2 linked regions of the Flexistipes sp. genome follow. The protein of the gene in region 1 interacts with the protein of each later gene in a pairwise test. Links are inferred from orthologs where the notes say so. Each region holds a gene or a part of one and is shown in the gene's direction. Other genes may lie near its edges.

Region 1 (4,879 bases):
ATACTGCTTTTTTCCCATAATAGACTCCGTTGAAGAATTATAATTGGAAACAACCGGGATATTCAACAAGTTTTTCAATAAATTGGAGGAAATTAAGATAATTTTTAAAAACTTTATAATTTTGTTTGCAAACTTGGGTGAGTTATGTATATAATTTCTAAGCGTAAAATATTTTTCAGTGAGTTAGTCTATCCGGACGCTAATTTAGACTTTAAAGATGTTTGATTAATTCAAAGTAGTTTTGTGTAGTTAAAAGACTACATTATGTTGTCTTTAATAAAAGGAGGTAATTATGACAAAGTCAGAACTTGTAGCAAAAATTGCAATGAAAAGCGGTTTGACAAAAACAGACGCTGAAAAGGCTCTGAATGCATTTCAGGACAGTGTGATGGAAGCAGTAAAGAAAAACGACAAGGTTACATTGGTAGGTTTCGGAAGCTTTGAACAGAAACAGCGTCAGGCAAGGAAAGGACGCAATCCTCAAACAGGTGCTGAAATAAAGATACCAGCCGGAAAGACTCCTAAGTTTACACCCGGCAAGAATTTTAAAGAAACAGTTAAGTAAATTTTTTAGGCCCTTGAAAAGGGCCTTTTTTATTTTAAAAAGTCATAATTCCCAGTAATTTAAAAGTATGTTTCTTTGTATTGATTAGTAAAAATCGTCTTACTATGTAAATTCAACAATATTTTATCACTGATTTTTATTGCCGATTATACAATATCCCAATTTTTGGTTGAAAATGTGCGTATTTGCATTTATAAAATGATTTCAATTTGAAATAATCTGGAGGAAAATTATGTCGGAGAAGAAAGTTCCTTTTAATAAAGAAAAAATAGAGAAGATTGCTGAAAAGTACCCCACACCGTTTCATATTTATGACGAGAAGGCAATCAGAGAGAATGCCCGCAGGCTTAAGAAAGCTTTCAGCTGGCTTGGAGACGATTTTAAGGAGTATTTTGCCGTAAAAGCCACTCCCAATCCTCATATATTAAAAATAATGAAGGATGAAGGATTCGGCACGGACTGCAGCTCCCTTCCGGAGCTCATCTTATCTGAAAAAAACGGTATAACCGGCGAAAATATTATGTTTACCTCAAATGAAACACCTGCAAAAGAATACAGTAAAGCCAAAGAGCTGGGCGCTATCATTAATCTCGATGATATAACCCACATCAATTATTTAGAAGAGCAGGTGGGGTTGCCGGAATTGCTGAGCTTCAGATATAATCCCGGACCTTTGAGAGAGGGGAATGCCATAATAGGCAATCCCGAGGAGGCTAAATACGGTTTTACCAAGGAGCAGCTTTTCGAAGGATACCGTATGATAAAAGAGAAAGGAGTGAAGCGTTTCGGCATTCATACGATGGTGGCTTCAAATGAACTTAATGCCGATTACTTTATTGAGACTGTCAATATGCTGGTGGACTTGGTTATTGAAATCCACAGTGAGCTGGGAATAAATTTTGAATTTATCAATATGGGAGGCGGAATTGGTATCCCGTATCAGCCTGATCAAGAGCCGGTTGATCTCGAGTATGTTGCCGGTGAAGTGAAAAAAATATTTGATAAAAAGATAAAAGGTTCTGATCTGGATCCGTTGAAACTTTATATGGAAAACGGCAGAATGATAACCGGTCCTTATGGATATCTTGTAGCGAGAGCTATTCATAAAAAAGAAATCTATAAAAACTATATAGGACTCGATGCAAGTATGGCTAATCTGATGAGGCCCGGCATGTATCAGGCATATCATCATGTAACCGTCTTGGGCAAAGAAAATAAACCTCATGATTACACATACGATATAGTAGGATCTTTATGTGAAAATAACGATAAGTTTGCCATAGACCGTAAACTGCCTAAAATTGATATCGGCGATATAGTTGTAATCCATGACGCAGGTGCTCATGGTCATGCAATGGGATTTAATTATAACGGTAAACTCAGATCTGCCGAACTCCTCCTTAGACCTGACGGCAGCGTAAAGCAGATAAGGAGAGCGGAAACAATTGACGATTATTTTGCGACACTGGATTTTTCAGATTTGTAACTGGCAGTCTAAATAATAATGAAACCTTACCTACACTTCGTAAGTGTAGGTAAGGCAACTTACATATGTTGCAATTAATCTCTTACAACAAATACAGAACACTTTGATCTTCTTACAACTTTTTCAGTTGTACTTCCGAAGAAAGCTTCCTCGATAAAAGATTTGCTGTGTGATGCAATGACCAGAAGGTCGGTTCCGGCTTCGGTTTCATAGTTTAAAATTTCATGATACGGTACACCTTTTTTAACGGTATAATTTATTTTTAAGTTCTTTCCTTTAAGAATTTTTTCTGCCTGCTTTTTCATCTCATTCATACTTTCTTTTTCCATTCTTTCAGTCAGTTCTTTTTGGGTTTCGTTATCCAAATAAGCCATGGATATTCCCACTTCATCGGGGATTACATGAAGAAGATAAATTTCGGAATTAAACGTTTCCGCGATATCAACAGCTTTCTTCAAAGCTTTATCGGAGTACTCTGAAAAATCAGTGGGAACCAATATTTTTTCTGTTTTGTACATTTTATCCTCCTTTTGTTATAAATTTTTTAATGCTACATTTGCTGCCACCAAAAGACTGTCCCATACATTTGCAAAAGGCGGAGCATATGTAAGATCTGTATGGGAAAAATCCTCAACAGTCATTCCTGCATGTATGGCTGTTGACAGAATGTCAACTCTTTTTGCAACCGTTCCGTGTCCCGTTATCTGAGCGCCGTATATTTGCCCCGTTTTGCTGTCGTACAGTAAACATATTTTCTGCGTATCGCCACCTATATATTCAGGTCTGTCCGGGATACTTATTTCGGTTTTTTTATAGTTGAACTTGTAATCACTTAATTGCTTTTCGTTCAGACCGGTTGTTGCTACGGAAATATCAAATATCCTGAATGCCGCCGACTGGTTTATTCCGTAAAAGGATTCCATATTATCTATGTTGGCAATATTGTAACCTGATATTCTTCCCATTTTATTTGCGGTTGTTCCCAGAGGCATATATGTCCAGTCTTTCAAAAGCGGAACATAATGTTCTGCGCAATCGCCTGCTGCAAAGATATTTTCGATGTTAGTCTGCAGATTGTGGTTTACTTTTACAGCATTTTTTATTCCAAGGGTAATGCCCGAGCCATGAAAAATTTCGGTATTAGGTTTTACTCCTATTGCCACAACAACAAAGTCACATTCAAAAGTTCCTTTGGAAGTGTTAAACAGATTGCCCTGTTTTGAAATTATATCTGTGTTTAGAAACACTTTTACCCCTTTTGACTCAAGGTGTGAGAGGGCAAATTGCTGTTGTTCCGCGGGTAAAAAAGGCAGCAGCCTGTCTGACTTTTCGATTATAGTAACATCAATACCGAGGTTAACAAGGTTTTCAGCCAGTTCCAGATTAATATAGCCGGCACCAACCAAACATGCTTTTTTCGGTTTATTTTTATAGAGAAAGTTTTTAAGATTTCGCAGGTGATTAAGATTTTTAAAATAGAAAACCCTTTCGTCAAATCCTTCGAAATCAAGCCTGTTGTATATTGCACCGGTTGCACAAATGAGATAATCGTAATGGTAATCGTATCCTTCGTTTTTGTTGAAATCGTATACTTTAAGCTTGCTTTTCTCAGGCAGTATTTCATTAACCGGGGTATACAGTCGGTAATCTATGCCCCTTTTTTGGGTTATGGTTTGATAATCAAGAGCGTAAAGACTTTCCGGAGGGTTATTTTCCATTGTCAGATTATAGGGCATACCGCATGCCCCATAGGAGAGGTCGCCTCTTTTTTCAAATACAACAACTTCGGCGTTTTTGTTCTCTTTTTTTACCCTGCTTGCAGCGGACAATCCGGCGGCAATTCCTCCGATAACAGCGACTTTCATAATTCCTCCTTTTGATTGAATTATAACATAAAAAATCTTTAATCGAAAGATTTTACAAAACTCTGCCAGTTGGGGCTTAATGCCTGAATTTCCTTTTCATTAAGCAGTGGGGAGACAATTTTCGTGTATTTGCAGTGAAGAAGCATTCGTTTGTAATCTTTGAAACCGTATAAAGTATCACCTACAATAGGCATGCCGATATGGGCGCAAAGGGCTCTGATTTGATGTCTTGCAGCATAATTTAGTGAAACGCCGATCAGTGAAACTTCATCTCCGGAACTATCCTTGAAATGCTTTATCGGGCTTAAAACAGTTATATTATTTCCCTGCCTGTTTAAAACTTTTACCTTTTTTCGATGAGATGCGTCTATTTCAGGTGAAAGCTTTATGTTTTCCCTAAGTTTTCCGCAAATGAAAGCGAGGTACTGTTTTTGTGTAGAATATTCCGGTAAATCCCTGATTGCTGCAACAACTCCGTCTGTCTCAAAATCCAGTCTTGAAATCAGCTTGTAACCTGGAAATTCGTTTTGTACAATATCCTGAAGAGTTAAAGGGTCAAAAGGGGTTATCCTTTCTGTATGCATAAACGGAGGTTTGTAGAGGAAAAGGACATGCGGGGTTTGTTTAATAAAGAAATCATGGGTATCGTATCTGATTTCCGGTCTTTTTAGGTTGACTGTAATCTTATCCGTTCCGCTTTTTTCTATATATCTTGAGCTTACAGGCTTATCATTAAGCAGCACACAGCCTTTTTTTATAAGTTTTTTGGCCTGTCTGCCGCTCAAATCATATTTTTTTATGAGAATATCTACTATATCGATCATAGGATCAGATAGATCAGTTTAAACAAGATTGGCGTAAGAATTGCAGTGGCTACTCCGTTGAGGGATATAGCCAGCCCTGACACAGCACCTTCAAGCTGCCCTTCTTCTGCTGCTCTTGCCGTTCCTATCCCATGGGAAG
Region 2 (3,811 bases), on another replicon or contig:
AATAACCCTTTTAAAGGTTATTACAAAATCAACAGGCTGAGACCGCCCGGGGCAGTTCCAGAAAAACGGTTTATGGAGCTGTGCATCCGCTGTGCACGATGCATAGAAGTATGCCCGTACGATTCCATCAAGCGTGCTGATCTTTATGAAAGACTCCAGATCGGCACACCGTATATATTTGCTGAGGAGAAAGCATGTTATCTGTGTATGAAATGTCCGGAAGTCTGCCCCACTAAGGCTCTTGATCCCGACGTTACTGACAAAAGAGAGGTAACAATGGGCAAAGCCGTTATAGATCAGGAACTATGCTATAATTACATTTATTATAAAGAAGAAAAAACAAGGAAAGTCAGCGGCAAAGCACTCCTCTGTTCTACATGTTATAACGCCTGCCCGCTTATGGATGAAGCAATAGTAATGGAAAAATTTATTCTCCCTGTCACAACGGAAAAGTGTGTGGGCTGCGGCATATGTACGGAAAAATGCCCCACTAAACCGGAAAAAGCGATAAACATTATTCCTGAAGGGATGATAAATAAACAGGAAGCTGGATTCTTTTACCGGAAATATAACATAAAACCTGCAGAAGAGATGGACAAAAAAGCGATTAATAAACATAAAAAAACAATTGAGAGAAAAGAAAATATATCGTCCTTCGGATCGGAGCCCGATTTTGAATATGACTTTGAAATACAAAAAAATATAGAAGGCTGGGATTGAGAAGGTTGAGAAAGTTGAACTGGTTTATTGGTTTTGGGTTTTAGTAAGTATTAGTATTAAGCTTTTTTAGGAGAGGGTTATCTGTTGAAAATTTCATTTTACAGAAGGATCGTTCAGCTTGTTGTCATGATTGGAATATTTATGATTCCCCTGCTTAATATCCTTGAAATTTATTTCATAAAAGGAACCTTTTACTCTATTGATGTCGGTGATGTAGCTATGGCTGACCCGTTGGCTGTATTCCAGTCTGTAATTACGTCTGAGACAATAAATACAGTAATGTTGATTTCTGTAATCATACCGGTTTTGCTTGCCATGTTTTTCGGGCGTGTATGGTGCAGCTGGTTCTGCCCCTACCATTTTTTGGTCGAGATGCTGCAAAAATTAAGAAATTTATTAAAACTCAAATCAATAAAGCCTGAATATTCAGAAAGCTTGGTTAACAGAAGTAACCGCATACGACTGCTTTTTCTGCTTATTGGTTTGTTTATCACAGGGATAGCGGGGATCCCTTTACTCAATCTTATTTCTGCTCCAGGCATAATATCCTCACAGGCACTTGTTCTGGTAAAGTTTCACTATTTTACATTTGAAATTGTATTTATACTTTTTCTGCTGATTATGGAGTTTTTTTTCTTTTACTTTTTCTGGTGCCGGCTGCTGTGCCCCACAGGGATTTTTTTATCCCTGATCGACCGGAAAAAAGCCATGAAAGTCACAAAAATCCAGCCGGAGTGCAGCATGTGCAAATCCTGCATCAAATCCTGCCCAATGGTAATAAATCCTATGAATGAAGGAAACAATCCGTTATGTCACAACTGCGGGATATGTATAGATTCCTGTCCGGACAACAAAAAAAGAAACACGCTTAGGTTTAAATTTTGGGGTAGTTAGAAGTAGTTGGAGGTAGTTAAGGCGCCAGCCGAGCACACAAGATTTTGCATTGGTTATCTGAAGCGAAACATTCGGAATTAACGATTCTAATAACTATAGGTATTAAAGCTTTGTGTGCTTGGTAGTTAAGGTATTTGAGGTGGTTAGGGTAACATGGGTTCTAAACGTTGAACATTGAACGTAGAACCTTGACCGAGCGTTGCACCGAGCACATAAAGCTTTTCAACCATCTCAACTCCCTCAACCATTTCAACCTGTTTTCCTCTTGATCCTCGGCCCTTGACCCTTTATCAAAAACATTAAATTTAAATTCTATTGAATTATGATATGTGTATGATATTATTGTTAAATGAAATGCAGAATACTTGTAATAGACGATGACATTGAAATACTTGATTTGGTAAAAATACTCCTCAAAATGGAGGATTTTAAAGTTGTTACCAGCACTTCAGGTCTGGAAGGATTGGAGCTTTTAAAAAACAACAGTTATTCGCTGGTAATACTGGATCTCGGTTTACCGGATATCGACGGAGAGCAGCTTTGTAAACTAATCAGAAAGCAGTACAATACACCGATTCTGATTCTTTCCGCCAAAGAAAGCGCTACAAACAAGGTATTATGTTTTGAATACGGTGCTGACGATTACCTGACAAAACCTTTTGAAAACATCGAACTGGTTGCCAGAATAAAGGCAATCATGCGCAGGTGTTGTCCGGAAGGGGAAAAAGATGAAAATGAGAACGGGGAGATACATTATAAAAATCTGATAATTAACACACATGAGCGAAATGTACAGAAAAACTCCAAATATATTGATATGACACCGAAAGAATATGAACTTCTGCTATATTTTATTCGTAATAAAGGACAAACACTGAGCAGAGATAAGATAATAAAAGAGCTTTGGGGCAAGGATGTTTTGTACAAATTCTCACGCAGCCTTGATGTACATGTGCAGCATCTGAGGCAAAAGATAGAGGACAATCCAAAGAACCCCAGTTTTATTAAAACCGTTTCAGGTGTAGGATACAAAGTTGAGTCATGAAATTAACCGGTAAGATTATCACTTTTCTTTCATTTATCACTTTAATAATTCTCATTCCGGCTTCCCTGCTTATATGGAACCATCAGCGCAACACCTTGATGGAACAGGCAGAAATTCAAGCAAAAACGTTATTCAAGATGATTGTTATCACCAGGCAGTGGGTGGCTGAGAACGACAAACGTATAGACCCAGTGCCTGCAGTGGCAACTAAAGAGCTATCCCAATATGCCAACAGAATGGCCGATTTCAGATTTCATATAACAAGCGACAAGCTGGTAAATCCGGAAAATGCCCCCGATAAATTTGAAAAAAAGGCGATGCAGGCCTTTAAAGAGGGTCGGGCTGAAGAATATGCAAAAATAATTGAGAATGACAATGGAGAGAAAATTTACAGGTATATGGCTCCCCTTTATATAAACAAAGCATGTCTTAAGTGCCACTACTACCAGGGATATGAAGTGGGGGAATTCCGGGGCGGAATATCGGTATATGTCCCTTTGAAAAACATTGAAGCTGCAATGCAGTCCACCAATTTTCTTTTTTATATCTCTGGTTTTATCATTTATACGGGGATTATGTTCGCCGTTATCGTACTCCTGAATAACCTGATACTGAAACACCTGAAAAAGCTTAATGTAGCTGCACATTCCGTATTCAATAAAAATTACAATATAAAAACCGATATAAAAACAAACGATGAAATACAGGAGCTTTCGGATGCTTTTGAGCTAATGTGCAAAAGGGTGGCAAAAAGCGAAGAGAATCTCAAAAGCCGTCTTAAAGATGCTGTATCCGGATATGTAAAACTAAATGAAGAACTGCGAAAAAAGAATCAGGAGCTGAGAAGAACAACCAAGTTTAAAACAGATGTGTTGGACTCGGTAGCTCATGAAGTAAGAACTCCTATGACCAAAATACTCTCCTACACGGAGATTCTCTTAGACCCAAATATGAAAAATGATGAGGAGGTGCTTGAAAAGGCTGTTAAAGTGATAAAAAGAAATTCAAAAACACTAAACATGCTCTTTAACCAGGTGATAACAATTACCAAACTTGAGCATTTCGGTTACGAGTATCAGAATGAAGAGATATACTTTTATGACTTTATAAAAGAGAAAATGGAATTTTTTGAGGAAGAAATTAACCTTAAAA

What was found.
Region 2: the proteins of lysA (region 1) and UMU13_RS02645 interact in binary tests that used the Escherichia coli proteins (3 or more experiments, as listed by UniProt). The link is inferred for Flexistipes sp. from one-to-one orthologs.

Annotation. Positions count from the first base shown.
Region 1 is NZ_JAXKVW010000005.1:111,861-116,739, forward strand. Bases 1-2,924 are described here. They hold lysA (diaminopimelate decarboxylase), read left to right. Parts: upstream 1-797; coding sequence 798-2,051; downstream 2,052-2,924. Other genes in these bases: glpK (glycerol kinase GlpK), read right to left, coding at 1-18; UMU13_RS05545 (HU family DNA-binding protein), read left to right, coding at 293-565; UMU13_RS05555 (universal stress protein), read right to left, coding at 2,126-2,569; UMU13_RS05560 (FAD-dependent oxidoreductase), read right to left, coding at 2,585-2,924. Outside these bases: more of UMU13_RS05560, read right to left, coding at 2,925-3,916; UMU13_RS05565 (RNA pseudouridine synthase), read right to left, coding at 3,955-4,740; UMU13_RS05570 (LrgB family protein), read right to left, coding at 4,737-4,879. UniProt on the Escherichia coli protein: Specifically catalyzes the decarboxylation of meso-diaminopimelate (meso-DAP) to L-lysine. Is not active against the DD- or LL-isomers of diaminopimelate.
Region 2 is NZ_JAXKVW010000002.1:205,929-209,739, reverse strand. What follows is about bases 978-3,811. They hold UMU13_RS02645 (response regulator transcription factor), read left to right. Parts: upstream 978-1,963; coding sequence 1,964-2,659; downstream 2,660-3,811. Other genes in these bases: UMU13_RS02640 (c-type heme family protein), read left to right, coding at 2,758-3,811; UMU13_RS02650 (4Fe-4S binding protein), read left to right, coding at 978-1,614. Also shown: UMU13_RS02655 (4Fe-4S dicluster domain-containing protein), read left to right, coding at 1-720; more of UMU13_RS02650, read left to right, coding at 805-977. UniProt on the Escherichia coli protein: Response regulator member of the two-component regulatory system CpxA/CpxR which responds to envelope stress response by activating expression of downstream genes including cpxP, degP, dsbA and ppiA.